Regions from separate parts of the Pleomorphomonas sp. T1.2MG-36 genome, predicted to be linked through region 3. Evidence: predicted binding sites of a transcription regulator. Region 3 holds the regulator's gene; each other region holds the start of a gene.

Region 1 (7,635 bases), on a different contig from region 3:
TGGTGCGCGCCATCCATTATCGGCTGCTCGACGGACCCCAGACCTATAACTTCTGATAGCTGCTGCTCAGCTTTTCGCCGCGCTATGTTTTTGCCCAACGCATATGCAGCGGAGGGTGAAGAGTGGTGGACGTCGTGGAAGGATTTGCGCCCTTTGGCGCTTATGAAACGTGGTTTCGCGTCAGCGGCTCCCTGTCGTCTCCTCGTCTGCCGCTGATCGTCGCCCATGGCGGTCCGGGCTGCACGCACGATTACGTCGACAGCTTCAAGCGCATCGCCGATCTCGATGGCCGCGCCGTCATTCACTACGACCAGCTCGGCTCGGGCAACTCGACCCATCTGCCCGACAAGGGCAAGGACTTCTGGACGATCGAGCTGTTCCTCGACCAACTCGACGCCCTTCTGTCCCATCTCGGCATCGCCGACCGCTACGCCTATCTCGGCCAGTCCTGGGGCGGCATGCTCGGCGCTGAGCACGCCGTGCGCCGGCCAACGGGCCTCAAGGCGCTGATCATCGCCAACTCGCCGGCCAACATGCACACCTGGGTGAGCGAGGCCAATCGGCTGCGGGAGCAACTGCCGCCCGAGGTGCAAGCCACGTTGTTGAAACACGAAGCGGCCGGAACCATCACCCACCCCGATTACGTCGCGGCATCCAGGGTGTTCTACAACCGGCACGTCTGCCGCCTCGAACCCTGGCCGAAGGAGGTGAGCCGCACCTTCGAGCTGATGGACCTCGACAATACCGTTTACATCAACATGAACGGCCCCACCGAATTCCACGTCATCGGCACGATGAAGGACTGGACGATCGAAGATCGCCTGCCGCTGATCAACGTGCCGTCCCTGCTGATCTCCGGCAAATACGACGAGGCGACGCCCGAGGTGGTCCGTCCCTACGTCGAGAAAGTGCCCGGTATCCGCTGGGTGCTGTTCGAGCATTCGAGCCATATGCCGCACGTCGAGGAAGAGGCGAAATGCCTCGCGACCGTGTCGGACTTCCTGAAGTCGGTGGAGGGCTGACACACCAGCGCTTTCGCCCTCCGCAAAAGTGGAGCCAGCCACCCGGAGGGCTATACCGCCCTCGCCTTTCGCAATGCCGCAGCGGAAGCGAGGGCGGATCCATGTGTAGAATGGGCAATCCGGCCTCTCCGCCGGCGAGTCGCCGCCAACGTTCGAGGACCGACCATGACCTGGAAGACAGCCCGCCGCTCCTTTTACTACGACGGTGCCCCGGAACCGCTGGACCCCGTGCTCATCGCCGGCAAGGTGGCGCTGCTCGTCATCGACGTGCAGAACGTCTATCTCGACCGCCCCGATCCTTCGACGCTGACCGGCGAGGACCTCGCCCGCTATCACGCCTGGACGCCATTTCATGAGCGCATGCATGGCACGGTGATCCCGTCGATCGCAAAGCTGCTTCAAAGCTTCCGCGGTCGCGGTCTCGACGTGCTCTATGCCCGCATCGCCGCGTTGCGCCACGATGGACGCGATCGATCGCTGAGCCAGAAAAAGCCAGGCTGGAACGACCTTTTGCTGCCCAAGGACGAACTGCCGTCGCAGATCGTGCCGGCGATCGCCCCCGAAGGCGACGAAATCGTCGTCACCAAGACTACCGACAGCGCGCTGACGGGCACCAATCTCCGTCTGGTGCTTGCCAACCTCGGCATCACCCACGTCGTCTGTTGCGGCATCTTCACCGACCAGTGCGTCGCCTCGACGGTGCGCAGCCTTGCCGACGAGAGCTTCGACGTCATCGTCGCCGAGGATGCTTGCGCGGCCGGCACTATGGACATGCACGACCGAGAGCTGGAAATCATGAACATGATCTACTGCTCGGTGATGAGCAGCGACGAGGTGATCGGCTACCTGCCGGCCTGAGCGCGACCGGCGGCTCAATCATCGGGAGAGCCGCCTGCCGCTTTCTCCGTCGAAGAAATGCAGCCGGTCGGCGGCGACCACCACACGCATCTCGTCGGCAAGCGGCAGGTCCGGCGACAGTGCCATGGTGAGGTGCATCCCCTCGACCGAGCCGTGAACCAGCCGCTGCGCTCCGAGTTCCTCGACATAGCGGACGGAGAAAGGCACGCCGGTACCGGAGGCCGCCGGATGAATATCCTCGGCCCGCAAACCGATGGTCAGCCGGCCGTCCTTGATGCCGGCCACCCCGCTCGCGATCATCTGCCCGCCGATGGCCACGGCGCCTCCGGTCACCTTGGCATCGGCAAGGTTCATGGCCGGCGAGCCGATGAAGCTCGCTACGAAGGTCGATGCTGGGTTGTGATAGACATCGAGCGGTCGGCCGACCTGCTCGATGCGCCCGCCGTTCAGCACCACGATCCGATCGGCCAGCGTCATCGCCTCAAGCTGGTCGTGCGTCACGTAAACCGAGGTGACGCCGAGCCGGCGCTGCAACTGGCGAATCTCGCCACGCATCGAGACGCGCAGCTTGGCGTCGAGGTTGGAGAGCGGCTCGTCGAACAGGAAGGCATCCGGCTTGCGCACGATGGCGCGCCCCATGGCGACGCGCTGCCGCTGACCGCCTGAAAGCTGCTTCGGCTTGCGCTGGAGGAAGGGCTCGATTTCCAGCATGCGCGCCGCCTCGGCTACCCGGGTGTCGATGTCCGCCTTGGGTACGCCGCGGTTCCTGAGGCCATAGGCAAGGTTGTCGTAGACGCTCATGTGTGGATAGAGCGCATAGTTCTGGAACACCATAGCGATGTTGCGGGCCGCCGGGTCGATCTCGTTGACCACCCGGCTGCCGATGGAGACGGTCCCCGAGGTGATCGTCTCAAGGCCTGCGATCATCCTGAGCAGCGTCGACTTGCCGCAGCCGGACGGCCCCACCAGCACGATGAACTCGCCATCGGCGATCGACAGGCTGACGTCGGAGACGGCCCGGACGCCGCCGGCGTAGAGCTTGCTTACGGCGGCGATTTCAATGGCGGACATGCTCACTTCTCCGTTTCGATCAGGCCCTTGACGAACAGCCGCTGCATGCCAACCACCACGATGACCGGCGGCAGCATGGCGAGCACGACGGTGGTCATGACGACGTTCCATTGGGGCAAGGCGTCGGCCACGTCCGACATGCGCTTGATGCCCATGACGATGGTGTAGTGGTCCGATGTTGTGGTGACCATCAGCGGCCAGAGATACTGGTTCCAGCCGTAGATGAAGAGGATGACGAACAGCGCGGCGATGTTGGTGCGGCTGAGCGGCAGCAGTATGTCGCGGAAGAACTTGAGCGGCCCTGCCCCGTCGATGCGCGCCGCCTCCATCAGTTCGTCCGGCACCGTCAGGAAGAACTGCCGAAACAGGAAAGTGGCGGTTGCCGAGGCGATCAGAGGAATTGTGAGGCCCGCGTAGCTGTCGAGCAAACCGAGGTCGGCCACCACCTTGAACGTCGGCACGATGCGCACCTCGACCGGCAGCATCAGCGTGACGAAGATCATCCAGAAGGCGACCGCCCGGAAAGGAAACCGGAAATAGACGATAGCGTAGGCCGACAGGATCGAGATGACGATCTTGCCGAAGGCGATCGAGAGAGCCATCACCAGCGAGTTCCACAACATGCCGCCGAGCGGCGGCGCGCCCGAACTGGAAAGGCCGTCCGTCAGCATCGAGCGATAGTTGGCTACCATTTCGCCGCCGGGCAGCAGAGGCACCAAGCCCGACATGAAATCGTTGGGGCCATGCGTCGAGGCGATCACGGCGACATAGACGGGAAAGGCGACGATCAGGATGCCGGCGATCAGCACAGCATGGGCAAGCGCGTCGAGCCAGGGATGGCGATCGATCATGGCCGGATCCTCAATAGGTTACCTTGCGCTCGACCCATTTGAACTGGATCACCGTCAGCGCAACGACGATGGCCATCAGCACCACCGACTGCGCGGCGGAAGAGCCGAGGTTGAGGCCTATGAAGCCGTCGACGAACACCTTGTAGACGAGGATGTTGGTCGACTGGGCCGGATTGCCGCCGGTGGTGGCGTGGATCACCGGGAAGGTGTCGAACATCGCGTAGACGAGGTTGATGACGGCGAGGAAGAAGGTGGTGGGTGACAGGAGCGGGAAGACGATGGTGAAGAAACGCTTCACCGGCCCGGCGCCATCAATGGCCGCCGCCTCGATCATCGACTTCGGGATCGCCTGCAAGCCCGCTGTGAAGAACAGGAAGTTGTAGGAAACCTGCTTCCAGCTGGCGGCGATGACGACCAGGATCATGGCGTCGGTGGGCTGCAGCGCGTGATCCCAGCGATAGCCGACCGCGGCAAGCAGATAAGGCAGCAGACCGATGGTCGGATTGAACAGAAACCACCACAGGATGCCGGCGACGGCGGGCGCGACCGCATAGGGCCAGACCAGGAGCGCGGCGTAGACGCGGCCGCCGCGAACGAGCCGGTCGAGACTGACGGCGAAGACAAGACCGAGCCCCACGGACAGCAGCGTTACCGCCGGCGCGAAGATGGCCGTCACCTTCAACGAGTTGAGATAGGTCGGCTCCTGAATAAGGTCGGCATAATTGGTGAGACCGACCCATGTCGTGGACAGACCGAAGGCATCTTCGCGCTGGAAGGACTGAAGAACAGCCTGGGCCGCCGGCCACAGGAAGAAGACGACGGTCACTGCGATTTGCGGCAAAAGGAGCGCATAGGGCAGCAGGCGGTTGCCGAAAACGGTGCGCTTGGTCTGCATGAAGGAAACCGGATCGAGAAGCGCGGATGCGGCATATCCTGCCGCCATCCGCAAGAAGGCCGGCGCCGAACGGGAAGCCCGTCAGCGCCGGATTTAACGGGGAAAAGGCGGGGTCAGCCGTTCGCGGCGCGGAAGTCGGCGATCAGCTTGTTGCCGCGCGTCACGACGGAGTCGAGCGCCTCCTTCGGAGCCTTCTTGCCGGCCAGCAGATTCTGGAACTCCTCGTCGATCACGTCACGAATCTGCACGTAGTTGCCGAAGCGCAGACCCTTGGAGTTGTCGGTCGGCGGATTGAGGGTGATCTGCTTGATGGCGACGTCGGAGCCGGGGTTCTTGGCATAGAAGCCCTGCTCCTGGCCGAGCTTGTAGGCCGCCGCGGTGATCGGCAGATAACCGGAATACTGGTGCCAGTCGGCCTGCACTTCCGGCGACGACAGGAAGGTGAAGAAATTGGCGACGCCCTTGTACTCGGCGTCGTTATGCCCCTTCAGCACCCACAGCGTAGCGCCGCCGATGATCGAGTTCTGCGGCGCGCCCTGCACGTCGGAGTAATAGGGCAGCATGCCGAAACCGACCTGGAAATCCTTGGAGTTGGCGATCACGCCGGCGCGCGAGGCCGACGAGTTCATGTAGATCGCGCATTCCTGGCTGTAGAACTTCGGCGGCGCGTCGTTGCCGCCGGCCGGACCGCCATACTGGAACAGTCCCTCGTCCTGCCACTTCTTGAGATTGGTCCAGTGACGGACCTGCAGGTCGCCGTTGACGGTCAGCTCGGCGTCCGCGCCGCCGATACCGTTCTGGAGGGTGCCGATCGGCTTGTTGTGCCAGGCCGACAGGTTCTCGAGCTGCAGCCAGGAGATCCAGCCGGTGGTGAAGCCGCACTTGGCGGCACCCGACGACATGATCTTCTTCGAATAGGCTTCGACGTCTTCCCAAGTTTTCGGCGGCTGCTCGGGGTCGAGCCCAGCCTTCTTGAAGACATCCTTGTTGTAGTAGAGGATCGGCGTCGAGGAGTTGAACGGCATCGACAGCATGTTGCCGTCGGCGTCGGTGTAGTAGCCGACCACGGCCGACAGGAACGCCTTGGGATCGAAGGCGGCACCGGTATCCTTCATCAGCTGGTAAACGGGATAGACGGCGCCCTTTGCCGCCATCATCGTACCCGTTCCCACTTCGAACACCTGAACGATGTCGGGCTGCTGCTTGGCGCGGAAAGCGGCGATGGCGGCCGTCATGGTCTCGGGATAGGAGCCCTTGTAGACGGCCGTTACCTTGTACTCGTCCTGCGAGGCATTGTACTTGGCGACGATTTCGTCGAGCTTCTTGCCGAGCTCGCCGCCCATGGCGTGCCACCAGGTGATTTCGGTAGCGGCAAAGGCGGAACCGGACATGAGGGTCAAGGCTAGTCCGGCGATGAGGGACCGCGTCAGCATGGCGTCATCCTACGTTCGATGTTGTCGGTGACGGCAAGCAGTAGGGGCGGCATGTGACAGAGGCATTGCCTCCTTGTGACCGTTCGGTGACGAGCGCGAACGGATGGGGCGACTCATCCCGCCGTCATGAGAGCCGGAACCAAGGCGCTGGAAAACCTGCCAAAATCAGAGACCCAGTCTGAGGTGCGCATCACCTGGACATCGGCTGCGTGTCGCGATGAACCGCATAAGCGGCTAAGTCTTTCGTATATGCGCACTTTTGCCTAGGTATTCGGAGAGGCGGACTTCGCCTCGCTCCGGAACAAGAAAATCTGACCAGCGACTCACACTGAAGCAGCCGCGCCAAATATCCGGTCCGGTCCACATCAGACAACTTGGAACTGTGCCGAGAGCGAGACGCAAGGCGCGCCGTCAAACGCAGTGCTTTCCACGTCGCACGCATCAATATTTCTAGCGGAACACCATAATAAACTTACGAAAGTAGATTCTATACCCCTTTATTCAGCAATATCGAGTTTCGATTGTATCGTTTCACCTTAAGACAAAACGAAGCACAACGATAATTATCGCGACATATGTTCAGATGTCCGCACCGGCTTGCGAAGTTTGCCGATCGAATAAACGACAGCTTAACTCCGCATGTCCTGAAATGCGCCCCACACATGCGAATGCGCGGCTTAGACAAGACAATTGGCTGAGCGATTGCTTTTGGGAGAGAGAGATGCGCTGGACTGTTGGCAAACCCAGGTTGAAGGCCTGGCGACTCGGCATATTGGGCAAGATCGTTTCCGGCTTTCTGATAGCGCTCGCGTTGATGGCTATCGTCGCCGGGGTCGCGCTCCGGACCTTCTCCCAGTCGAACAGCGTGGTCACCGATCTCGCCACCCGCAACGTCGAGGTCGGCATCGCCAATGATGTCCAGGCGAAGTTCCTCGAGTATCGGCGTCTCAGCCGCGAGCTCATCTACACCTCGCTTCCCGGCACGGCTCAAGCCACAGAACAACAGGCCGAGCTTCTGCGCGCCGCCATCACCGAGGGTGTCAGCAAGGTCTCTGATTTCGGACAGCGCGACACTCTGAAGGAGCTGAGCCTGGAGTTCGAGTCCTATGCGACCGAGCTTGCCCGCATCGGCACGGAAAAGGCCAAGCTCGCCACGATGCGGGTCCAGTCCATGGAGCCCGCCATTGCCGCCGTGCAGAAGGGCCTCGAAGACGTCGCCGCCATCGCACTGGCCACCAGCGACGCCTCGACGCGCGACACGGTCAACGAGATCCTGCGGCTGGTGCTGCTGGTGCAGAACCAGGTCAACGTCGCCCTCGCCAATCTCGACGACGAGTCCCTCCAGGCAGCGCTCGACACGCTGACCACCGCCGACAGCTGGATCGACTCCTCGGCCAAGTCCGGCCCCAAGGAGTTGCGGTCGACCTTCGCCGAATTGCGCGACAAGGCACAGCAATACGAGTCCGACTTCACCGTCATCCAGGCATCGAGCCTCCAGAACATCA
Region 2 (7,635 bases), on a different contig from region 3:
CACGCTCGGCAATCCCTTCGTCGCCGTTCTGATGCTCGCCTTCCTCGGCGTCAGCGTCTGGCACATGAAGATCGGCATGCAGGTGATCATCGAAGACTACGTCAACCAGCCGCTGCTGCGGGTTCTGGCGCTGATGGCCAATTCCTTCTTCTCGGCGCTGGTCGGCATTGCCTCGGCCGTGGCGCTCATCAAGATCACCTTCGGAGCCTGATCATGGCCGTTGCCTCAGAGACCACCGGCGGCAAGCAGACCGCCTTCAATGTCGGCGGCCGCACCTATCAGTTCATCGACCACACCTTCGACGTGGTAGTGGTGGGTGCCGGCGGCGCCGGCCTCAGGGCCGTTGTCGGCGCCTCGGAGGCGGGCCTGTCCACCGCCTGCATCACCAAGGTGTTTCCCACCCGCTCGCATACCGTCGCCGCCCAAGGCGGTGTCGCCGCCTCGCTCGGCAACATGGGGCCGGACGACTGGCGCTGGCACATGTACGACACCGTCAAGGGGTCGGACTGGCTGGGCGACCAGGATGCCATCGAGTATCTGGTGCGCAACGCGCCGGCCGCCGTCTACGAGCTCGAACACTGGGGCGTGCCGTTCTCCCGCACCGAGGAAGGCAAGATCTACCAGCGGCCGTTCGGCGGCATGACGACCAACTTCGGCGAGGGCATCGCCCAGCGCACCTGCGCCGCCGCCGACCGCACCGGCCACGCCATGCTGCACACCATGTACGGTCAGGCGCTCCGGCATTCGGCCGAGTTCTTCATCGAGTATTTCGCCATCGACCTGATCATGGAGAACGGCGCCTGCCGTGGCGTGGTCGCGCTCGACATGGAGACCGGCTCGATCCATCGCTTCCGCGCCCACAAGACGGTGCTGGCGACCGGCGGCTACGGCCGCGCCTACTTCTCCTGCACCTCGGCTCACACCTGCACCGGCGACGGCAACGCCATGGTGCTGCGCGCCGGCCTCGCCTTGCAGGACATGGAGTTCGTGCAGTTCCACCCCACCGGCATCTATGGTGCCGGCTGCCTGATCACCGAGGGTTCGCGCGGCGAAGGCGGCTATCTTACCAACTCCGAGGGCGAGCGCTTCATGGAGCGCTACGCGCCCTCGGCCAAGGACCTTGCCAGCCGCGACGTCGTCTCCCGCTCGATGACCATGGAAATCCGCGAGGGGCGCGGCGTCGGCAAGCTCAAGGACCACATCTACCTGCACCTCGATCATCTCGATCCGGCGATCCTGGCCGAGCGTCTGCCGGGCATCTCGGAGAGCGCCAAGATCTTCGCTGGCATCGACGTGACGCGCGAGCCGATCCCCGTGCTGCCGACCGTCCACTACAACATGGGTGGCATACCCACGAACTATCACGGCGAGGTGCTGGCCAAGATCGACGGCGATCCCGACCGGATCGTGCCGGGCCTGATGGCCGTCGGCGAGGCGGCATGCGTGTCGGTGCACGGCGCCAACCGTCTCGGCTCCAACTCGCTGATCGACCTTGTGGTGTTCGGCCGCGCCGTTGGCCACCGCTGCGCCGAGACCATCGACAAGAGCAGCCGCATCGCCGAGCTGCCCAGGGATGCCGGCCTCTATGCCCTCGAACGGCTCGACCGGGTGCGTCATGCCTCCGGGTCCACGCCGACGGCTGAACTTCGCCTGTCGATGCAGAAGACCATGCAGTCGAACTGCGCCGTGTTCCGCACCGGCGAGGTGCTGGAGGAAGGCGTCAAGCTGATCCACGATTGCTGGGCGGCGGGTGACGATCTCAAGACCACCGACCGTTCGCTGATCTGGAACACCGACCTCACCGAGGCGCTCGAATACGAGAACCTGATTCTGCAAGCCGTGGTCACCATGGAAGGCGCCGCCAACCGCAAGGAAAGCCGGGGCGCGCATGCCCGCGAGGACTATCCCAACCGCGACGACGGCGAGTGGATGAAGCACACCCTGGCCGCCATCGACACGAGTGCACGGACCGTAGGACTCGATTATCGCCCGGTGCACACCTACACGATGACCTCGGAAATCGAATACATCAAGCCGAAGGCGCGCGTGTACTGAGTGGGTACAGGAGATGATGTGTCGTGCAGATGTCCGTCAGAGACTGATTCCAGATGATCGAGACGCATAACCTCAGCATGTCGTGTGTATTAACTGCCACGCTAGTGACTGCTGGCTGCGTCGCGTCTAGCCAAGCTCACAATCCTGCTCCGATGGCCGATACACAGGAAGCGGGCACGCCTATTACCGTCGGCAACAAAGCTGATCTGGTGGGATGCTGGACTGATATGCACTGGATCGAATGGCCGTCCATGGAGCCTGGATACCCCAGCGAAAAGAAGCAGGTCGGAGTGACAATGTGCTTTGACGCCGACACCTATTTTTATCTGACGGATTGGCCGACAGATGCCATGGGAAGCGTCGGTCCATATAAAGTCGTTTCCGCGGGAACGCTGGAGCTTAGAATTCGCGATAGAACTTGGCATTCTCTTCAGATGAAGATGTCGTTTCCCTCAAAGAACGAGATATCCGGGGAAGTCCTATTGGGCGGGGACGCATCGCCAGAACCTTTCTTGCTTCGGCGGGACCCCACGAACAAAACCTACTTAAAGCTCAAAGAGCTCTATGAAGATTGGACGCGGGCCGAACGCGCCGCCAGCCACTAAAGAACAGGATGATCTCATGGTTCAGCTCACGCTGCCGAAGAACTCGAAGATCAAGGCTGGCAAGGTCTGGCCGAAGCCGGAGGGCGCGACGCATGTTCGCGAGTTCCGCATCTATCGCTGGGATCCAGAGGACGGCCGCAACCCGCGGCTCGATACCTTCTTCGTCGACCTCGACGATTGCGGACCGATGGTGCTCGACGCGCTGTTGTGGATCAAGAACAAGGTCGATCCGACGTTGGCGCTGCGCCGCTCCTGCCGCGAGGGCATCTGCGGCTCCTGCGCCATGAACATCGACGGCATGAACACGCTGGCCTGCACCAAGGGCATGGATGAGATCGACGGCCCCATCAAGATCTACCCGCTGCCGCACATGAACGTGGTGAAGGACCTGGTGCCCGATCTCAATCACTTCTATGCCCAGCACAAGTCGATCGAACCCTGGCTGCATACCTCATCGCCGACGCCGGAGACGGAGTGGCTGCAGAGCCATGACGACCGGCAGAAGCTCGATGGCCTCTACGAGTGCATTCTCTGCGCCTGCTGCTCCACCTCCTGCCCAAGCTATTGGTGGAATGGCGACCGTTATCTCGGCCCTGCCATCCTGCTGCAGGCCTATCGCTGGCTGATCGACAGCCGCGACGAGGCCACTGGAGAACGGCTCGACAATCTCGAGGATCCGTTCCGCCTCTATCGCTGCCACACCATCATGAACTGCGCCCAGACCTGCCCGAAGGGACTCAACCCGGCGAAGGCGATCGCCGAGATCAAGAAGATGATGGTCGAGCGGCAGTTCTGACTGTTTTTCGCATCGAGTTTGCAAGGCGGCCCGGCTCGCGTCGGTGCCGCCTTTTTTGGGGCGCTGCCGCGACAACACCTTGCCCCCGACCCGCTTTCGTCCGCTTTCCACCCCATTAAGGACGGCTTCCTAGGGCTTAATGCCACCATGCGTCGGATTGTCCGGCGTCACCGGAAGCCAAAGAAATGTTCGTCCGCAAGTTCGTCGTCAGCCTCGTCTTCGCCGCCGCCTTCGCTCAGGCCCTCGCGGCCCTTGCCGAGCACGCCGCTGTGAAAAACGCCGCGGCGATGACGACCGTGATGGAGACCGCGGCCACGTCGGACGCGCCGACGTCCTGACGCGAACCGCGGCCATTTTCTGCCCAGAAAGCCGGCAAAAGCATCCGCGATGGGATGCGAGCGGCAAAGCCAAACCGTAGGAGACCCCGGTTTGGTTACGCCCTTCGGCGGGGTTGAAGGCATGCCCCCGAGACTATACCTCGCCATCGACCGACCGGCGGCACGTCGATTCCGCTTTGAAGATGAATGGCCTAGACTTTTGTCTACCTCATTTTTCGGAAAGGCGCGAATTGATGGCGCGCTTTATGCATTTGAGTTTTGCGGGAGGCGCGTCATCGGCCTGTCTCGCAAACGTCATGGAGAATCCATCGGCGCGGCGCAGAGGAGTGTGGGATCGTTCGAGCCCCCGAGGGGGCGGTGCTTTCCCGAGCATTTGAAGAAAGACGGAACGATGGCGTTGGTGACACCTCCGAGCGTCAGGGGCATGTTCAGGATGCAGACCGTCGATGTGCTGTTTCTGTGCGAAACCAACAGCGCGACCAGCCTGATGGCCGAAGCGCTGCTCAACCAGCGCGGTGACACGCGCATCCGCGCCTTCAGCGCCGGCAGCCGACCAGCCACGGCCCTGCTGCCGGAAGCCGCGCAGGCACTCACGCTGCGCGTCATACCGACCGATGGCCTGGAACCGAAGTCATGGGCCATATTCGCCCTGCCGGGTGGCCTTCGACCGCATATCGTAGTCGATCTTGCCACCGTGACCTGGACCGAGCCCGACTGCGCCCGTCTCGCCGAGTATGCGACGCTGCGCTGGCCCCTGCGCGATCCGGCACTGGTCGAGCGCAAGGCCGATCGCCGTGCCGTCACCGATACGGTGCTCAACGCCCTGCAGACTCGAATCTCCGGCGAGCTGATGCGTCGTATCGACAGCGTCCGGCAGGCGATCGACAGCCAGCAGTCGCCGGCTTCGCGACAGTGGGCGTGACGAGCAACTAGGGAATCGGCCGCAATGGTGCGTGACGACGGACGACCGCTTGTCGTCGCGTGTCCCTTTGCGGCTTTTCATCGCGCTCTGCCTACTCAAATCCACGTTAATTCAGCTAGTTAGCTCAATCTTCAGAACCTTCGGCGCGGACTTATTCTTTAAGCCGCATACCCTCTTGCGCTCCGACCGAACATCGTTATAGTGCGCGGCCACGAGCCGGGGTGCCGGCCGTGTGGAGAGGTGGCCGAGTGGTTTAAGGCGCACGCCTGGAACGCGTGTATAGGGGCAACCCTATCGAGGGTTCGAATCCCTCCTTCTCCGCCATTATCGCAATCAAGCCATTCTCATTATTTCTCTTTCTTGTGGCGCCGGGGCTTTGCCGCGGGCCGCCATGGGCATGCGCCCAGCTCAGCCATGACAGACGGCCAACATGGTCTGCCGACCATCATGCACGGATCGGAATCGACCGCAGCCGATCGCCGCTGGAGGCCGAGCTTTTCGGGCCGGACCCCGGCTAGCGGAGACACACCTGCGTCCCGTCAGGCGAAATGCGCGGACGGCGCAACATCGATCCGCCCAGGCGCAGTAAATCCGAGAGATCACGAATGTTATTTCCGACAATACGCACGGATCTCAGTTGTCCGAATTGTATCGAACGAGACTGCAAAAAACAGAAATAACATCGGCTCCGGCTTAACTAAAATACAGGGTTTATAGTTCAGCTTGACTACTTGCCATTGGTGGATGTTCGGCGGTTTCGCCCCCACCGTCGGATCGTTCTCGCGCCGGTGCCAGGCGGAGAAACCGGCACCTCGGAAGTTTGGCCGGAGGTTTCATGTTCGATCGTCTGCGCATCATTTCCCGCATTGCCCTGATCTGTGGCGTCATGATCATTCCGGTTCTTACTTTCGGCACGATGTTCTTCGAACAGTCGCGGGAGCAAAGCCGGCAGACGGCGGCCGAGAAGAAGGGCATGGAGCATTACCGGCTGGGCTTTGCCCTGTGGGAAGCGCTGCTCGTCGAAGAGCGGGCACCGGGCGCCGCCATGTCGCAACCGGTTGCCGATTTGCGCAAGACCTATGCCGAGGCCGCGACGGCCTATGATGGCCTGCATGGCACGGAGAAGCTTTCGAAGGACTTCCTCGCCGCGGCCGAAGTGGGGCGCGGCAACGAAGCCAAGGTGACCGGCCTGGAGTTGCTCAACCTGGTGCGCAATGCGTCGGAGCTGACGCTCGATCCGAAGGCATCCAGCTACTATCTGATCGACGCGGCGACCCTGCAGATGCCGACCCTCTTGATGGCCTCCAGCAACCTCGGCGATCTCTTCGATCTCGCCAACCGTACCAAGGGTTTCATCACGCCGCAGCAACGCATCGATATCGTCAGCGCGCTGCACGACATCGACAATAGCGCCACCACCCTCGCCTACGACTTCCAGACCGGCTTGTCCGGGCTATCCGATGCGAAGGCCGCCGATCTCAAGACCAAGGCGACCAGCCTCGCCAAGGCGGCGGAGGCGTTTGCCGACAAGCTCAGACCGGCCGTGCAGACACTGGCTACCGGCAAGTTTCCCAAGGATCTCAACGCTGGCGTCGCCGACGCCAAGGCGGCGCTGCGCACCGAGACGCTGGCGCTCTGGCATCAGACGGAGGTCGAAGTGGGCACTCTTCTCGACGACCGCCTCAGTGGCCTCAGGTGGGCCTTTTACGGCAACCTCGCCATCATCGCCTTGATTTTGGCGGTTGCCGGCGTGCTTGCCTATGTCGTCACCCGCTCGATCTCCCGGCAACTGACGCGCCTTACCGGTGTTCTGGGTGATATCGAGACCGGCCGGTTCGATATCGAAATCCCCTATGCCGCTTTGCGGAACGAAATCGGCGCCATGGCGAAGAGTTTCGCCGTTTTCCGCGACGGCCTTGCCGAGGCCGAGCGCATGCGGCTCGAAAGAGAAGGCCAAAGCGCCGAGGCGATCCATGCCGCCGACCGCCGCATAAAGCTGGTGTCGGTCTTCACGGATCGGATGACCGCGCTGGCCGGGGCCTTCACCGCGTCGTCGGGCGAAGTGAACACCGCCGCCGAAGGCCTTTCGGCCAATGCGCGACACTCGGCCGACCGCACGGATGTGGTGAACACCGCAGCCGAGGAGGCATCGGTCAACGTCAATACCGTCGCCTCGGCGACGGAAGAACTGGCGGCCTCCATCGGCGAGATCGCCGGCCAGGTTCGCAAGTCGGCCGAGGTCGCCGCCACTGCTGCCAATGACGCAACGCTGTCCGAACAAAGCATCGGCGCATTGTCGGCAGCGGCCGAGAAAATCGGCGACGTCGTCAGCCTGATCTCGGCGATCGCCGAACAAACCAATCTTCTGGCGCTCAATGCCACTATCGAGGCGGCACGGGCCGGCGAGGCAGGCAAGGGATTCGCGGTCGTGGCGTCTGAGGTGAAGCAGCTCGCTTCGCAAACCGCCAAGGCCACCGCCGACATCTCGCAGAAAATCGTCGAAATCCAGACCCAGACCTCGACCTCGGTCGATGCCATCTCCCGCATCGTCAACACCGTTCGCTCGCTGGGCGACATCACCCAGGCCATCTCGGCCGCCGTCGAGCAACAGGGTGTCGCGACCCGCGAGATCGCCGTCAATTGCCAGCGTGCCGCCGCCGGCGCCGGCGCGGTCACCGAGAATATCGGCGAAGTGGCTGCCGCCGTCGACCTGACGGGCACGTCGGCCGGTCGGCTGACCAATCTCGCCCACGATCTTGCGCGCCGTGCCGAGGACCTCAATCAGGAGGTCGGCGCGTTCGCCGAGCAACTGGCCGCCGCCTGACAAGCGGCATGCTACGAAGCGGATGGGGTTCCGGCGAGACGGAGACCGGTGGGCGACCACCATCTCGTACAAGGTTCCTCGCCCGGCCCGGCAGG
Region 3 (7,635 bases):
TGGGAGATCGCCGCCTACATCCCCGGTGAAAAGCACGGCACGCGCGAAGTCTTCGAGCTCAACGTTCTCCTCGCCGGCTGCAAGGCCACCAAGGCCTATGATGCGTTCATCGCTTCGGGTCTCGCCAAGGGCGACGCCGAAAAGGCCTGCGCCAAGGTGCGCAAGGATGGCAAGGCTGTCGACATCGACGGCGAGTACAACGAGACGCTCGCCCGCATCGATTCGAACAAGACCGGTATCGGCGTGTTCGGCCTCGCCTTCTACGAGAACAACAAGGACAAGCTGAAGGTCGCAACCATGAGCGGCATCGCTCCGTCGGTGGAGACCATCGCCAAGGGCGAATATCCCGTGTCGCGTCCGCTGTTCTTCTACGTGAAGAAGGCGCATCTCGGCGTCGTTCCGGGCCTCAAGGAGTACGTCGAGTTCTTCCTCGCCGATCAGATGATCGGTCCGCGCTCGCCGGCCGTCGCCAAGGGCCTCGTCCCGGCGCCGAAGGAAGAGCGCCAGAAGGTTCTGGCCGACTTCCAGGCCGGCAAGACCCTCTGATCGATCGACATGAACTCCAGAAGGGCCTCTCGTCGGAGGCCCTTCCTTCTTGCGCCGCGCCGATCGGCGGGCGAAACATCGGGGAGGCCGTATGGGTCCGCTCTGGCTGCTCGCGCTGATCGCGGGTCTTTCCTTCTTCGGCTTCGTGCTGGGCCGTTGGAAGTCTGTCGTCCTCTCAGGCAAGGGGCGCGGAGCGCTCGCCGCCCGGCCCGGCTATTACGGCGCCTACGTCCTGATCTGGACGGCCATGCCGGCGCTGCTCATTCTCGTCGCGCTATCGATCGCCAAGCCGTTGCTCGTCGATCACACGGTGCGTGCCAACCTGCCCGAGCAGGTGTTGAGCAATGCCGCGCAGCTGTCGCTGGAGATTTCCGGCGTGCAGCAGGTGGCCGCCGGTCTGAAGCTCGCGACCCCCGAGGAACTTGAGAACATCCGGATCGGCGTCGTGGCGGCGCGTTCGGTGTTCGCCCAGCACGGACTGCCGCTTGGCGCCGACGTCAAGCCCTATCAACTGATCGCAGCGGGGGCGCTCAATCTCGTTTCCGACGGTCTCGATACCGCCGTCGACGCGGCGGTCGTCGCCGCTCTCGCCTTCGGCCTGATCTTCGCGTTCGTCCGGGTGAAACCGCGACTCAGGGCCCGCAACCTCGTCGAAAACACCGTTCTGGCGCTGCTCATCGCCGCGTCGTCGGTCGCGATCCTCACCACAGTCGGCATCGTCCTCAGCCTGTTGTTCCAGGCCCTGCAGTTCTTCTCCATGGTGTCGCCGGCCAACTTCTATCTCGGTACCGTCTGGGACCCGCGGTTTGCCGCCGCTGGCTCGACGGAGAGTGGCCAGTTCGGCTTTCTGCCGCTCTTTTGGGGCACGCTCTACATTTCCTTCTTCGCCATGGTCGTGGCCGTGCCGGTCGGTCTGTTCTCCGCCGTGTACATGGCCGAATACGCCACCTCGAAGGTCCGCTTGATTGCCAAGCCGCTCATCGAGATCCTGGCCGGCATCCCGACCATCGTCTACGGCTTCTTCGCCCTGACCACCGTCGGGCCGCTCATTCGCGATTATGTCGCCATGCCGCTCGGCCTCGGCACTTCGGGCAACAACGTGCTCACCGCCGGCCTAGTGATGGGCATCATGATCATTCCCTACGTGTCCTCGCTTTCCGACGACATCATCATGGCCGTTCCCCGTTCGTTGCGCGACGGCTCGCTGGCCCTCGGCGCCACCCGCTCCGAAACCATGCGGCTGGTGATTTTGCCGGCGGCGCTGCCCGGCGTGGTCGGCGCGGTGCTGCTCGCCGTGTCGCGTGCCATCGGCGAGACGATGATCGTCGTGCTGGCGGCGGGTGTCGCAGCTCGCGCATCGCTCAATCCCTTCGAGGAAATGACCACCATTACCGTGAAGATCGTCAATCAGCTGACCGGCGACCTCGAGTTTACCAGTCCGCAAACGCTGGTGGCCTTCGCGCTGGGTATCACGCTGTTCGTCATCACGCTCGGCCTCAACGTGCTGGCGTTGACCATCGTCCGCAAGTACCGGGAGCAATACGAATGACGGAAGCCACCTCTCCTCTTCCCTCTTCCCGGCTTGGTGGCACGGAGGTCCGGAAGATCTCCAAAGTCGACATCGGCCTGAAACGGCGCTACGCCGCCGAACGGCGCTTCCGCGTCTACGGCCTGCTCGCCGTGACCATCGCCATCTGTTTTCTGGCAGCTCTGTTCAGCTCCATCGTGGCCAAGGGCTACACCGCGTTCCAACAAACGCGCATCAGCATGATCGTCGACTTCAATCCGACCATCATTGCACCGGACGGCGATCGGTCGTCCGCCTCGATCATGGGCGGCAACGCGTTCCGCTTCGACGATCTGATCGCCGCGTCACTGCAGAAAACCTTGGAGCTCGATCCCAACGACGAGGATGCCCTCTACGATGGTCTCGATCTGTTGTCCAAGGGCTCCGCGCCGATGCTGAGGAGCATGCTCGCCAAGGACCCGTCGCTGATCGGCACCAAGAGAAACGTCGAGTTCTATGCCACGGGCGACGTCGATGCCTTCGTCAAGGGTTCGATCCGGGCCGACATTCCAGAAAGTCAGCGTCTCATCAAGGACAAGCACATTGTCCTCATCGAGAAGCTCGAGAAAGAGGGGGCCCTGCGACTCGCCTTCAACACGGGCCTGTTCACCAACGGCGCGTCGACACGGCCGGAAATGGCCGGCGTTGGCGTGGCGCTCGTCGGCTCGCTCTACATGATGATGGTGGTGCTGGTGCTGTCGCTGCCGCTTGGCGTCGCCGGATCGATCTATCTTGAGGAGTTCGCGCCGAAGAACCGCTGGACCGACCTGATTGAGGTCAACATCAACAACCTCGCCGCCGTTCCGTCCATCGTCTACGGTCTTCTGGGTCTTGCCGTCTTCATCAACTTTGCCCATCTGCCGCGCTCGGCGAGCCTGGTCGGTGGCCTGGTCCTGACGCTCACGACCTTGCCGACCATCATCATCGCCACGCGCGCCGCGCTGAAAGCGGTGCCTCCGTCGATCCGCGAAGCCGGCCTTGGCGTTGGCGCCTCGAAGATGCAGACAGTCTTCCACCACGTACTGCCGCTGGCCATGCCCGGCGTGCTCACCGGAACGATCATCGGGCTGGCCCATGCCCTGGGCGAAACGGCGCCGCTGCTGATGATCGGCATGAAGGCATTCGTCGTCGAATACCCGACGACACCCTTCGATCCGGCGACGGCGCTGCCGACGCAGATCTACATGTGGGCAACCGAGCCGGAACGCGCCTTCACCGAGCGTACCTCGGCGGCGATCATCGTGTTGCTCGCCTTCCTGCTCGCCATGAACAGTATCGCCATCATCCTCCGCCGCGCCTTCGAGCGCCGCTGGTAACCCGTTTCTCCGGAGTTTCCGCCATGTCCGCAGTTCAGGTCGCGACGACCTTCGAAACCGTCCGCACCCCCGATCCGGCGAGCCGGCCGATCAAGATCCACACGGCCAACGTCCGAGTGACCTACGGCCAGAAAGAAGCCTTGCACGGGGTTTCCATCGGCATTCCCGAGAAGGCGGTCACCGCTTTCATCGGCCCGTCGGGTTGCGGCAAGTCGACCTTTCTGCGCTGCATCAACCGCATGAACGACACCATTGCGGGCGCCCGCGTCGAAGGAACCATCAAGCTCGACGATCAGGATGTCTATGATCCGGACCTCGATGTGGTGGAACTCCGAGCGCGCGTCGGCATGGTGTTCCAGAAGCCGAACCCGTTCCCGAAATCGATCTTCGACAATGTCGCCTACGGGCCGCGCATCCACGGCCTCGCCCGTTCCAAGGCCGACCTCGAGGAGATCGTCGTCACGTCCCTGCAGAAGGCCTCGCTCTTCAACGAGGTCAAGGATCGCCTCAACGAGCCGGGAACCGGCCTTTCCGGCGGCCAGCAGCAGCGGCTCTGCATCGCCCGCGCCATCGCCGTATCGCCCGAAGTCATCCTGATGGACGAGCCCTGCTCGGCGCTCGACCCGATCGCCACCGCCAAGGTGGAAGAATTGATCGACGAGCTTCGCGCCAACTTCACCATCGTCATCGTGACCCATTCGATGCAGCAGGCGGCGCGTGTGTCGCAGCGGACCGCCTTCTTCCATCTCGGACACCTGATCGAGGAAGGCCCGACGGACCACGTCTTCACCAATCCGCTCGAACAGCGGACGCAGGACTACATAACGGGCCGCTTCGGCTAATCGGAAACGGCAGGAGATTTCCATGGAACATACGGTTTCCGCCTATGACGACGACCTCAAGGCAATCGCCCGCATGGTCACCGAGATCGGCGGCCTTGCCGAGCGCGCTGTCGGCGACTCGGTTGCCGCCCTGACGCGGCTCGACCTCGCCCTCGCCCAGAAGGTGATCGCCGGCGACAAGGATCTCGACCGGCTGCAGCGCGAGATCGAGGACAAGTCGATCCTGGTGATCGCCCGTCGCCAGCCGATGGCCAACGATCTTCGCGAAATCGTCGGTGCCATGCGCATCGCCAACGATATCGAACGGGTCGGCGATCTCGCCAAGAACATCGCCAAGCGTGTCGTCGCCATCAACGGCGTGTTCCCGCACAAGCAGCTCATCACCGGCGTCGAGCATCTCTGCGAGATCGCCCTGCAGCAGCTGAAGAGGGTGCTGGATGCCTATGCCAGCCAGGATGACCAGGCTGCCGGAGCCGTGCGCCAGCGCGATGACGAGATCGACGCGCTCTACACGTCGCTGTTCCGCGAGCTCCTCACCTACATGATGGAAGATCCGCGCAATCTCACCTTCTGCATCCATCTTCTGTTCTGCGCCAAGAACATCGAGCGTATCGGCGATCACGCCACCAACATCGCGGAATCGGTGCATTATGTCGTGACGGGCCGGTCCTACGATGAGGAGCGGCCCAAGGCCGACGCTTCGATTGCCAGTACCATTGCCGGTTCATAACAAGCTCTGGAGTTGAGGACGACCATGGCCAAGGTGATGATCGTCGAGGACGAGGAAGCAGTGTCGCTGATGCTGCGCTACAATCTCGAAGCCGAGGGCTTCGAGGTAGAGCAAGCTTTCCGCGGCGACGAGGCCGACATTCGCCTCAAGGAGATCACTCCCGACCTGCTTCTGCTCGACTGGATGCTGCCGGGTCTCTCGGGCATCGAACTGTGCCGTCGCCTGAGGGCACGGCCGGAAACCGAGCGGCTGCCGGTCATCATGTTGACGGCGCGCGGCGAGGAGTCGGAACGGGTACGCGGACTTGCGACCGGTGCCGACGACTATGTCGTGAAGCCCTTCTCGGTCCCCGAGCTGATCGCTCGCGTCAAGGCCATGCTGCGGCGTGCCAAGCCGGAAGCGGTATCCAGTCTTCTGACGGCCGGCGACATCGAGCTCGACCGCGAAACACGGCGTGTCCGGCGCTCGGCACGCGAAATACACCTCGGCCCGACCGAGTTCCGGCTGCTCGAGTTTCTGATGCAGTCGCCCGGCCGAGTTTTCTCGCGCGAACAGTTGCTCAATGGCGTGTGGGGCCACGACGTCTATGTCGACGAACGCACCGTCGACGTCCATGTCGGTCGCCTCAGAAAGTCGATCAATCGCGGCCGCGCCCGCGACCCGATCCGTACGGTACGCGGTTCCGGCTACTCCTTCGACGAGAAGTTCGCCAGCGGCTAAGCCATTGCCACCGTTTCGGACTGGGCGCTTCCCTCCGCTTTTGTCGCTTACGCTCCGCGGCCCGATGGTCTAGGTTCCCTTCCGATCGTCCAAAAGGGAGCCTGAGATGCTGGCGGGCAAGCGCATTCTGATCGTCATCGGTGGTGGCATCGCCGCCTACAAGGTGCTTGAGGTGATCCGACGCCTCAAGGAGCGCGGCGCCGAGGTACGAGTGATCCTGACCCGGTCGGGAAAAGAGTTCGTGACGCCGATGACCGTGGGAGCGCTCTCCGGCGAGAAGGTGTTCAGCGATCTGTTCGATCCCACCGAGGAGCAGGACATCGGCCATATCGTGCTTTCCCGCGATACGGACCTGATCCTGGTGGCGCCCGCCACCGCCAACCTGATGGCGCGCATGGCCAACGGCATTGCCGACGAACTTGCCACGGCCAGCCTGCTGGCCGCCGCCGCGCCGATCATCGTTTGTCCCGCCATGAACCAGCGCATGTGGGCGCACCCGGCAACCCGGCGCAACGCCGCGCAACTGGCCGCCGACGGCGTTCGCTTCATCGGCCCGGCCGAGGGGCGGATGGCCGAGCGCAACGAAGCAGGCGTCGGCCGCCTGTCCGAGCCGATGGACATCGTTGCCGGTGTCGAGGCTTTCTTCGCCATGCGGGAGCAACCGAGGCCGCTGGCCGGTCGGCACGTGCTCGTCACCTCCGGTCCGACCATCGAGCCGATCGATCCGGTGCGTTTCATCACCAACCGCTCCTCGGGCAAGCAGGGCCACGCCGTTGCCGCCGCCGCCGCCCGCGCCGGTGCCCGCGTGACGCTCATCTCCGGCCCGGTTTCGATCCCGGATCCTCTGGGTGTCGACATCGTTCGGGTGGAGACGGCCCGCGAGATGCTTGCGGCCGCGTTCGCCGCCCTGCCGGCCGACGTCGCGGTGATGACCGCCGCCGTATCGGATTGGCGTCCGGCCGAAGTGGCGCCGGACAAGATCAAGAAAGCGGCCGGTGACCCACCGCCGCTTTCGTTCATCGAAAACCCCGATATCCTAGCGACGCTCGGCCACGACGCCCAACGGCCGAAGATCGTCGTTGGATTCGCCGCCGAAACGACTGAAATCGAGACCAACGCTGCCAGAAAGCTGGCAACCAAGGGAGCCGACTATATCGTCGCCAATGACGTGTCGGCGGCCGGAGGGGTGTTCGGCGGCGATCGCAACAGCGTTCGCGTCCTTTCGGCGGCCGGTGTCGATGTCTGGCCGACGTTGTCCAAGGATGAGGTCGCCGAGCGCTTGGTTGCGCTGGTTGCCGAACGGCTTGGCTGATTTTCGATTCGGGTCCGCAACACATAAGGTTTGAGGTTATCGATGGTCGAGGTTGCTCTTTTGCGTCTACCCCATGCCCAGGATCTGCCGTTGCCGGCTTACCAGAGCGAGGACGCCGCAGGCCTCGATCTTCTGGCAGCCGTCGAAGAGGCGGTGATCCTGCCGCCGCTCGGGCGTGCATTGGTGCCGACCGGTCTCGCCATGGCGCTGCCGTCCGGTTACGAGGCGCAGGTCCGGCCGCGCTCGGGGCTGGCCGCCAAGCATGGTGTGACCGTCCTCAACTCGCCCGGCACGATCGATGCCGACTATCGCGGCGAGATAAAGGTCATCCTGGTCAACCTTTCCGATACGCCATTCACCATCGGACGCGGCGAGCGCATTGCCCAGATGGTCATCGCGCCGGTCTGTCGTGCCCACCTCGTCGAAACCGAGGCACTCGACGCGACCATTCGCGGAGCGGGTGGGTTCGGATCGACAGGTCGATCTTGAGGATGGGGCAATCCGTTCTCAAGTATGGCTCTTCTATGGGATCATTTTCCAATCCGATTGCCTGATGCGACCTCGGTTGACTGGTGACGTTTTGCGACCGCCGATAGAATGGG
Region 4 (7,635 bases), on a different contig from region 3:
GACGTTGCCCAGGATGAAGGACACCGAGCCCCAGAGCCGCATCTTGCCATACTCGCCGAGGCCGTGGCGATCCATGATCATGGCGAAGGCATCGGCCAGCGGCCCGACGCAGTAGGACAACACCAGAAGGACGGCACCGACCGCCATCACCGCGACATCGCCCTTGGCAAGGCCGAACAACAGGGCGAAGCCGAGCGTCAGGCCAATGACGCCGGCCATCACGTGGCGCCGGTCGCCGGCGCGGTCCGACAGGCCGCTCACCACCGGCATGGTGAACATGCGCATCACCTGCGGCGTCGCCAGCACGAAGGCGATCTGTTCGCCGCTCAGCCCCTTGACCTGCAGCAGGACCGGAAAGAATGGCGTCATCACTCCATTGACGAAAAAAGCGATGGCGTAGAAGGCGCTCATCAAATAGGCGGGGGCAAATCGCCCGATCATTCTTGTCAACGGAGCAACTCGGCATAAACTCGTTGTGAAGGATTCGCGGCGATGATGGCGGCTCGCCGAATTGAATCGCTTGCCTGTCCTCGGCCGGCACTTTACCTGTAGCTTGGTCCGTTTAGTCTACAAAGGGGTCTGCGGCGAAAATATGGAAAATTCGCAAGCCCTCTCGCCGTTGCGCGAATCCGATTACGAGGCCATCGAAGCCGCCGTCATGGAGACCGAGAAGGGACGCTGGTTCCTCTTCGAATACTCCCGGCGTCATCGATCGGCCGATACCGATATGGTGATGGGTGCCATCGGTCGCCTTGAGAGCCTGCTGAAGCGCGAGCGTCGCCCCGACGCCGATCGCATTCGCCTCGACATCGGCGAGATGAAGGATGCCATCGAGCGCACCAAGCTTGAGATCGCCCAGATCAAGAGCGACGGCCGCTCGCCCCTGAGCCGCTTCGACCGCGCCTCCAACGAGCTCGACGCCATCGTCGAGCAGACCGAAGGCGCCACCTCCGAGATTCTCGGTTCGGCCGAGAAGATTCAGGAACTCGCCTGGACGATGCGCGAAGCCGGCGTCGACAACGCGCTCTGCGACGAGGTCGAGAACCTGACCACCAACATCTACATGGCCTGCTCGTTCCAGGACCTGACTGGCCAGCGGACGCAGAAGGTCGTGCAGGTCCTGCGCTATCTCGAAAACCGCATCAACGCGATGATCGAGATCTGGGGCATGGACGAAGAGGAAGTGCACAGCTCGTCGTCCGAGCGGCGCGTCGCCGTCAACGCGCATGATCACCGCCCCGACGCCCACCTGCTGAACGGCCCTGCCCTGGCTGGCGAAGGCATCGAGCAAAACCTGGTCGACAACCTGATGGTCGAGGATGCCGCGGCCGATCAGGCCGCCCTCGACACGGTGGCCAATCATGCCATCGACGAGATGGACTTCGACCGCATCGAAGCCATGGCCGGACTGCAGCATGCTCCGGCGCCCTCGATGGTCGGTGCAGACGGTCAGATCGACTTCGACGCCATCCCGACCGACGGCGATCCGGAGACGGCGGCTGCGCTTGCCGACAGCATCGACTTCGACGCCATCGACACCGACGAAGACTCGCCCGAAGATGCGGCCGCCCTCGCCGACAGCATCGACTTCGACACCATCGAAGCCGACGAGGACCTGCCGGAAGATGCCGCCGCCCTGGCCGACAGCATCGACTTCGACAGCATCGAGACCGAAGAGGCTCTGCCCGAAGACGCCGCCGCCCTCGCCGACGGCATGGATTTCGACCCGATCGAAACCGAGGTCGAGGAGCCGGAAGCAGGAAACGAACCGACGGACGAGGCGCTGGCCATCGCGTCGGAGGCAGTGGACACGGCCATAGAGGCGCTGAAGGAAGTCTCCGACACCGTGCGTCAGGGCAAGGATGTCGACGATCCGTTCGCCCGCATGACCAAGGCCGAACGGCAGGCGCTGTTCTCCTGAGAGCATTCTAGCAGGCGCGAGTATCGAAAATGGATGTTTCGGCAGCCGTCGCGACCATGGTGCAGACCAACACCACGAACAATATCGGCATGGCCGCCATGAAGATGGCGCTCAAATCCGACCAGGCGGCCGCCGAGCTTCTGAGCAAAGCGACCCAAACGGCGTCCGCTCCGCCACCGGCCGGCATGGGAGCCCATGTCGACATGACCGTCTGACAGCGCGAAGCCGCCTCAGGCGATCGCCGGCTCAAGGGGCGCATCCAGCGTCTCGCCGTTGGCAAGCCGGATGTTGTCGAGGAATTGCAGCGCCGCCCGCCGCCAGCTGAAAGACAGCGCCAACTGGCGTGCCGCCGTTCGATCGATGGCGAGGGCGCCGAGACAGGCCGCCCGCAGATCCTCGTCGAGAATGCCGGCGTCGCTGTCGCCGAGAATGTCGAGCGGCCCCATCACCGGATAGGCGGCGACCGGCAGGCCCGAGGCCAGCGCCTCCAGCAGCACGTTGCCGAAGGTATCCGTCCGCGAGGGAAACACGAAGACGTCGGCCGAGGCATAGGCGCTGGCGAGATCCTCGCCGATCTTGACGCCGGCGAAGTGGACGTTCGGGTAGCGCCTCGCGAGGCTCGCCCGCTGCGGCCCATCGCCCACCACCACCTTGGAGCCCGGCAGATCGAGCGCCAGGAACGCCTCAAGATTCTTCTCGACGGCGATACGCCCGACGTTGATGAAGATCGGCCGTGGCAGATGGTCGAACACCCCCGCCTCATCCGGTCGCGGCCGGAACAGCTCGGCGTCGATGCCGCGCCCCCAACGCATCAGGTTGCGGAAGCCGCGCGCCGACAGTTCGGCCGCCAGCGTGTCGGTGGCCACCATGCAGCCGGCACCGCCGTTATGGAACCGGCGAACGAGGGCATAAAGCCAGGACTCGGGCACCGGCAGCCGTGCCGACACATACTCCGGAAACCGCGTGTGATAGCTCGTCGTGTAGGGCATGCCGTGGCGGCGGCACCATTTGCGCGCCTTGAGGCCAAGCGGCCCTTCGGTGGCGATGTGGACGTAGGCCGGCTGGCCACGCTCGATCTCGCGGGCCACCCGCCTATAGGTCGAGATGGCGACGCGGATTTCCGGATAGCTCGGTAGCGGCAGCGTCCGGAACAGATCCGGCGTCACCATGGTGACTTCGGCCCCCATGGCGATCAGCTCGGCGTTGGTGCGCTCGATCGAGCGGACGACGCCGTTGACCTGAGGATGCCAGGCATCGGTGACGACGGTGATGCGCGTCATTCGGCGGCCTCGGCGCGCGGCAGCATCAAGGGCTGCTGCCGTTCGTGCTCGAGGCGCGTCCAACGGATGATCTCCAGACTGCCGTCGTGGTTCTCGGCGATCGCCGTGCAGCTTTCCACCCAGTCGCCGGTATTGACGTAGGCGATGCCGTTCATGTCGCGCATGCTGGCGTGGTGGATGTGGCCGCAGATGACCCCGTCGGCCCCGACGCGCCGCGCCTCATAGGCCAGGGCATCCTCGAAGGCGCCGATGAAATTGACGGCGTTCTTCACACGGAGCTTGGCCCAGGCCGACAGCGACCAGTAGGGCAGCCCGAGGAACCGCCTGGCCCTGTTGAGCCACGTATTGATCCACAGCGCCGTCTCATAGGCCCAGTCGCCGAGGTAGGCCAGCCAGCGGGCATGCCGCACCACCACGTCGAACTGGTCGCCGTGGATCACCAGGAACCGGCGACCGTCGGCCGCCTCGTGCAGACAGCGATCCATCACCTCGACGCCGCCGAAGTGAGTGCCGAGATAGTCGCGCAGGAACTCGTCGTGATTGCCGGGAATGTAGACGACCCGCGCGCCCTTGCGAGCCTTGCGCAACAGCTTCTGGACCACGTCGTTATGGCTCTGCGTCCAGAACCAGGACCGGCGCATCCGCCAGCCGTCGACGATGTCGCCCACGAGATAGATCGTCTCCGCCTCGTGAACGCGCATGAAGTCCAACAGAAGATCGGCCTGGCAGTCTCGCGTGCCGAGATGAATGTCGGACAGGAACAGCGATCTCAGGCTTCGAGTAGTATTGGCGTCCGTCATGGCAAACAAAGATGCGCGTCGCATCTTCTCCGGTGCGGGAATCGACGGCAATTCGCCAATCCCGATACCTCCTTTTGTCCCGACAGCTTCTCAGTTTTATGACAAGGCCGCCAATTGTGTCACATCGAACCACTCGGCACCCCACAAATGCAAAACGGCCCGGTCGAAACCGGGCCGCCCAATCCTGAAATCGTTCGCTCCTGATCAAGGGCACCAGAGAACCTTGACCAGCTTCTCCGACTTGAGAAGGCTGCGCACCGGCATCTCCAGCACGTCGTCGCCGGCCACGGCCTTTTCGAAGGCGGCGCGCTTTTCGGCGCCTTCGATGTGCAGCAGGATCTCGTCGGCGCCCAGCAGCAGCGGCAGCGTCAGCGTGATGCGCGGCTCGCCCGCCGCCTTGGCGTTGATCGCCATCACCTGCGCCTTGCAATCGGGCGAGTTGGCCACGGCCAGATTGTCACCGCCCGGATAGAAGGAGGCGGTGTGGCCGTCCTCGCCCATGCCGAGCACGACGGCGGCGAAGGGAAGCGGCAGATCGGCGATGACCTTGCCGACCTCGGCCACCGCTTCCTCGGGCGTCGGCACCGGCCGGTAGAGCGGCACGAACTCGATGTTGCTGAGCGGCCCCTTCAGGAGGTGGCGGCGGGCAAGGCCGGCGTTCGAGCGCTCGTGGCTCTCCGGCACCCAGCGTTCGTCGACCAGAGTCACGACGACGTCGTTCCAGGGCATGCGATAGCGCGACATCGCCTCGAGGAAGCGCACCGGCGTCTTGCCCCCCGACAACGCCAGCGCCGCCTTGCCATGCAGGCGGATGGTATGGGCGAGCGCACCGGCGACCTCGACAGTCAAGGCATCGGCAAGCGCAGCGCCATTTTCGAACTCCTGAAACTCGTACATCCATTCCTCCAGATCGGCGACCCCGTGACGCCGCCGGCTGTCATCGGCTGCACGGCGGTTCGGCCTGAGCATCGGACAGCGCCGTGCGGGCCAGCTTTCCCCTTGTCCAAATATACACAATCGGCCGGCGTTGGCACCGGCCGACTTTGCGCAATACCTGAAAACCCGCGCCGGGATGCCCCAAGGCAACAACGGCATGAGGAAAAGCCGGCGGCGCACCCGCCACCGGCTTCATCGGAAGACTCAATCCTTCCGCAGCGCCTTGATGGCCGCAACCAGTCCCTTGGTCGAGGCATCCTGGCTCGCCGCCGGTTCCGCCTCGTTCTTGAGGATCGGCAGAAGGCGGTTGGCGAGCTCCTTGCCGAGCTCGACGCCCCACTGGTCGTAGGAGTTGACGCCCCAGATGGTGCCCTGCACGAACACCTTGTGCTCGTAGATGGCGATCAGGCGGCCAAGCGTCCTCGGGTCGAGGGTGCGGTAGAGGATGGTGTTGGTCGGGCGATTGCCGGGGAACGCCTTGTGCGGGGCGAGAGCGGCGACGTCGGCCTCCGACTTGCCGGCCTTCCGGAGCTCGGCGGCGGCTTCGTCCGCCGTCTTGCCGAGCATCAGCGCCTCGGTCTGAGCCAGCACGTTGGACAGGAGCTTGGGATGGTGGTCGCCCACCTGCTCGTGCGGCACGGCGGCGGCCAGGAAGTCGGCCGGGATGACGTCGGTGCCCTGGTGGATCAACTGGTAGAAGGCGTGCTGGCCGTTGGTGCCGGGCTCGCCCCAGACGATCGGCCCGGATGCGCGCGGCACCGGCGTGCCGTCGGTGCGCACGCCCTTGCCGTTGCTCTCCATGTCGAGCTGCTGCAGGTAGGCGGCAAAGCGCGAAAGACGCTGGTCGTAGGGCAGCACGGCGTGGGTCGAGAAGCCCCAGACGTTGCGGTACCAGACGCCGAGAAGGCCGAGGATCACCGGGATGTTCTTCTCGAGCGGCGCGGTGCGGAAGTGGTTGTCCACCTCGTGGGCGCCGGAGAGGAAGGCGACGAAATTGTCGAAACCGACGGAGATCGCCACCGGCAGACCGATGGCCGACCACACCGAGTAACGGCCGCCGACCCAGTCCCAGAAGCCGAAGGCGCGCTTCACGTCCATGCCGAAGGCGGCCACCTTGTCGAGCGCCGTGGACACCGCGCAGAAGTGCGCGCCCACCGCCGCTTCGCCGAGGTTCGTCTTGATCCACTCGCGAGCCGTGCCGGCGTTGGTCATGGTCTCGGAAGTGGTGAAGGTCTTGGACGCCACGACGAACAGCGTCGTCTTGGGATCGAGTTCGGCCAAGGTATCGGCGATATGGGCGCCGTCGACGTTGGACACATAGTGCAGGCGCGGGCCATTGCCGCGATAAGGCGTCAGCGCCAGCGTCGCCATGGCCGGGCCGAGATCGGAGCCGCCGATGCCGATGTTGACGACGTCGGTGAACTTGGCGCCGGTCGAAGACGCGATCTTGCCGGAGCGGATGCCCTCGGCGAAGTCGCGGATGCGGCCGAGCACCTCGTTGACGTCGGGCATGACGTCCTTGCCGTCGACGATGACCGGCGTGTTGGACCGGTTGCGCAGCGCCGTATGCAGCACGGCGCGCTTCTCGGTGGTGTTGATGATGGCGCCGGAGAACATGGCATCGCGGCGCTCGGCCACACCGGCGGCCTTGGCCAGCTCGATCAGCAGACCGAAGGCATCCGCATCGAGACGGTTCTTCGAGAAATCGAGCAACAGGTCATCGAGATGCACGCTGAAGCGGTCGAAACGGCCGGCGTCCTCGGCGAACAGCTTTCGCATCGGGCGATCGGCCAGCTCGGCCTTCTTGGCTTCCAGACGCTTGAAGATAGGATCCAGCTCCGCGACCATGTTCACGCACTCCCAATGCCGGGCCGTTGCCCGTTTTGTTCCGCCAATTGGCTCGGGATATTACGGAGAGGCGCGGAGCAAGGCTAGTACCTTCGTCTAGGTTTGATTGCGAATTCGGTAGCATTGCCGTGACAAGTCGCTTGAACCGACAAGCTATTCTCCAAGGAGTTCGGCCACGATGACGACGACGGCGTGCCGATCGGCGAGCCCGGCCAGTTCCGCCCGCTGAAGATCGGCGGCCGTCACGACGCCGCCCGAATATGGCAGGTCGCGCGTGGCGGTGGCATCGGCCGCCACGGTCGGCAGGATGCCGAGGTCGAGGGCGGCGCGGACGGTCGAGGAAACGCAGTTGTGCGTCATGAAACCGGCAACGATTATCTCGCCGCCATGCTCCCCAAGCTCTGCCAGCAGCGGCGTATCGGCAAAGCCGTTCGGCAGCGTCTTGACCACCACGGCTTCACCCTCACGGGGCGCCAGCCGGTCGATCACCGCGCCGCCGGGGCCGTCGAGATCGAACAGCCCGCCGGCCGCCCCGCGCTGAACCACGTGGATGACTTTCGAACCGCGCGCCCGGGCGGCGTCGAGCAACCGGCCGGCGGCCTCCACCGCCGCCTCCACGCCGGCCAGCGCCAGGGGGCCGGTGAGATAGTCGTTCTGGCAATCGACCAGCACCAGAGGCGCCACGCCGAGGCGGGCGGGGATGACGGTGCGACCGAAGAGGTCATTGAGTGTGCATGGCATGTTGCGTCCTTTCCATCTTGACCACGCAGCGACAATAGGCTCTGCATCAACGCAGGAAATCGGCAATAATCAGGGATCAATCTGCATGGACGCAGGCTTGAGTTGGGAA

What was found. Region 3 encodes PhoB, which activates phosphate uptake and scavenging genes when phosphate is short. Its sites were predicted from a motif close to TGTCATNNANCTGTCAT; they were not measured.
Region 1: ugpB (sn-glycerol-3-phosphate ABC transporter substrate-binding protein UgpB) is a predicted target of PhoB. The motif match lies at 6,206-6,222, and genes of this name have one in related genera.
Region 2: QQZ18_RS15650 (arsenate reductase/protein-tyrosine-phosphatase family protein) is a predicted target of PhoB. The motif match lies at 4,065-4,081, and genes of this name have one in related genera.
Region 4: QQZ18_RS04810 (UDP-2,3-diacylglucosamine diphosphatase) is a predicted target of PhoB. The motif match lies at 4,089-4,105, and genes of this name have one in related genera.

The regions. Positions count from the first base shown of each region.
Region 1 is NZ_CATNLY010000001.1:330,633-338,267, forward strand. Features, by position in the region: gene QQZ18_RS01610 (helix-turn-helix transcriptional regulator) at 1-56, shown strand, start outside; gene QQZ18_RS01615 (proline iminopeptidase-family hydrolase) at 123-1,022, shown strand; gene QQZ18_RS01620 (cysteine hydrolase family protein) at 1,188-1,880, shown strand; gene ugpC (sn-glycerol-3-phosphate ABC transporter ATP-binding protein UgpC) at 1,899-2,951, opposite strand; gene ugpE (sn-glycerol-3-phosphate ABC transporter permease UgpE) at 2,954-3,802, opposite strand; gene ugpA (sn-glycerol-3-phosphate ABC transporter permease UgpA) at 3,813-4,697, opposite strand; gene ugpB (sn-glycerol-3-phosphate ABC transporter substrate-binding protein UgpB) at 4,811-6,130, opposite strand; gene QQZ18_RS01645 (HAMP domain-containing methyl-accepting chemotaxis protein) at 6,852-7,635, shown strand, end outside.
Region 2 is NZ_CATNLY010000023.1:921,876-929,510, forward strand. Features, by position in the region: gene sdhD (succinate dehydrogenase, hydrophobic membrane anchor protein) at 1-211, shown strand, start outside; gene sdhA (succinate dehydrogenase flavoprotein subunit) at 214-2,055, shown strand; gene QQZ18_RS15635 (hypothetical protein) at 2,109-2,660, shown strand; gene QQZ18_RS15640 (succinate dehydrogenase iron-sulfur subunit) at 2,677-3,456, shown strand; gene QQZ18_RS15645 (hypothetical protein) at 3,642-3,794, shown strand; gene QQZ18_RS15650 (arsenate reductase/protein-tyrosine-phosphatase family protein) at 4,228-4,716, shown strand; tRNA gene QQZ18_RS15655 (tRNA-Ser) at 4,951-5,040, shown strand; gene QQZ18_RS15660 (methyl-accepting chemotaxis protein) at 5,552-7,540, shown strand.
Region 3 is NZ_CATNLY010000045.1:96,153-103,787, reverse strand. Features, by position in the region: gene QQZ18_RS18105 (substrate-binding domain-containing protein) at 1-546, shown strand, start outside; gene pstC (phosphate ABC transporter permease subunit PstC) at 638-2,095, shown strand; gene pstA (phosphate ABC transporter permease PstA) at 2,152-3,429, shown strand; gene pstB (phosphate ABC transporter ATP-binding protein PstB) at 3,453-4,271, shown strand; gene phoU (phosphate signaling complex protein PhoU) at 4,294-5,001, shown strand; gene phoB (phosphate regulon transcriptional regulator PhoB) at 5,026-5,721, shown strand; gene coaBC (bifunctional phosphopantothenoylcysteine decarboxylase/phosphopantothenate--cysteine ligase CoaBC) at 5,828-7,033, shown strand; gene dut (dUTP diphosphatase) at 7,076-7,522, shown strand.
Region 4 is NZ_CATNLY010000001.1:1,026,569-1,034,203, forward strand. Features, by position in the region: gene QQZ18_RS04790 (MFS transporter) at 1-441, opposite strand, end outside; gene QQZ18_RS04795 (protein phosphatase CheZ) at 593-1,921, shown strand; gene QQZ18_RS04800 (putative motility protein) at 1,951-2,136, shown strand; partial or broken gene QQZ18_RS04805 (glycosyltransferase family 4 protein) at 2,191-3,201, opposite strand; gene QQZ18_RS04810 (UDP-2,3-diacylglucosamine diphosphatase) at 3,198-4,025, opposite strand; gene pgl (6-phosphogluconolactonase) at 4,206-4,898, opposite strand; gene pgi (glucose-6-phosphate isomerase) at 5,142-6,785, opposite strand; gene QQZ18_RS04825 (cysteine hydrolase family protein) at 6,939-7,526, opposite strand; gene QQZ18_RS04830 (LysR family transcriptional regulator) at 7,612-7,635, shown strand, end outside.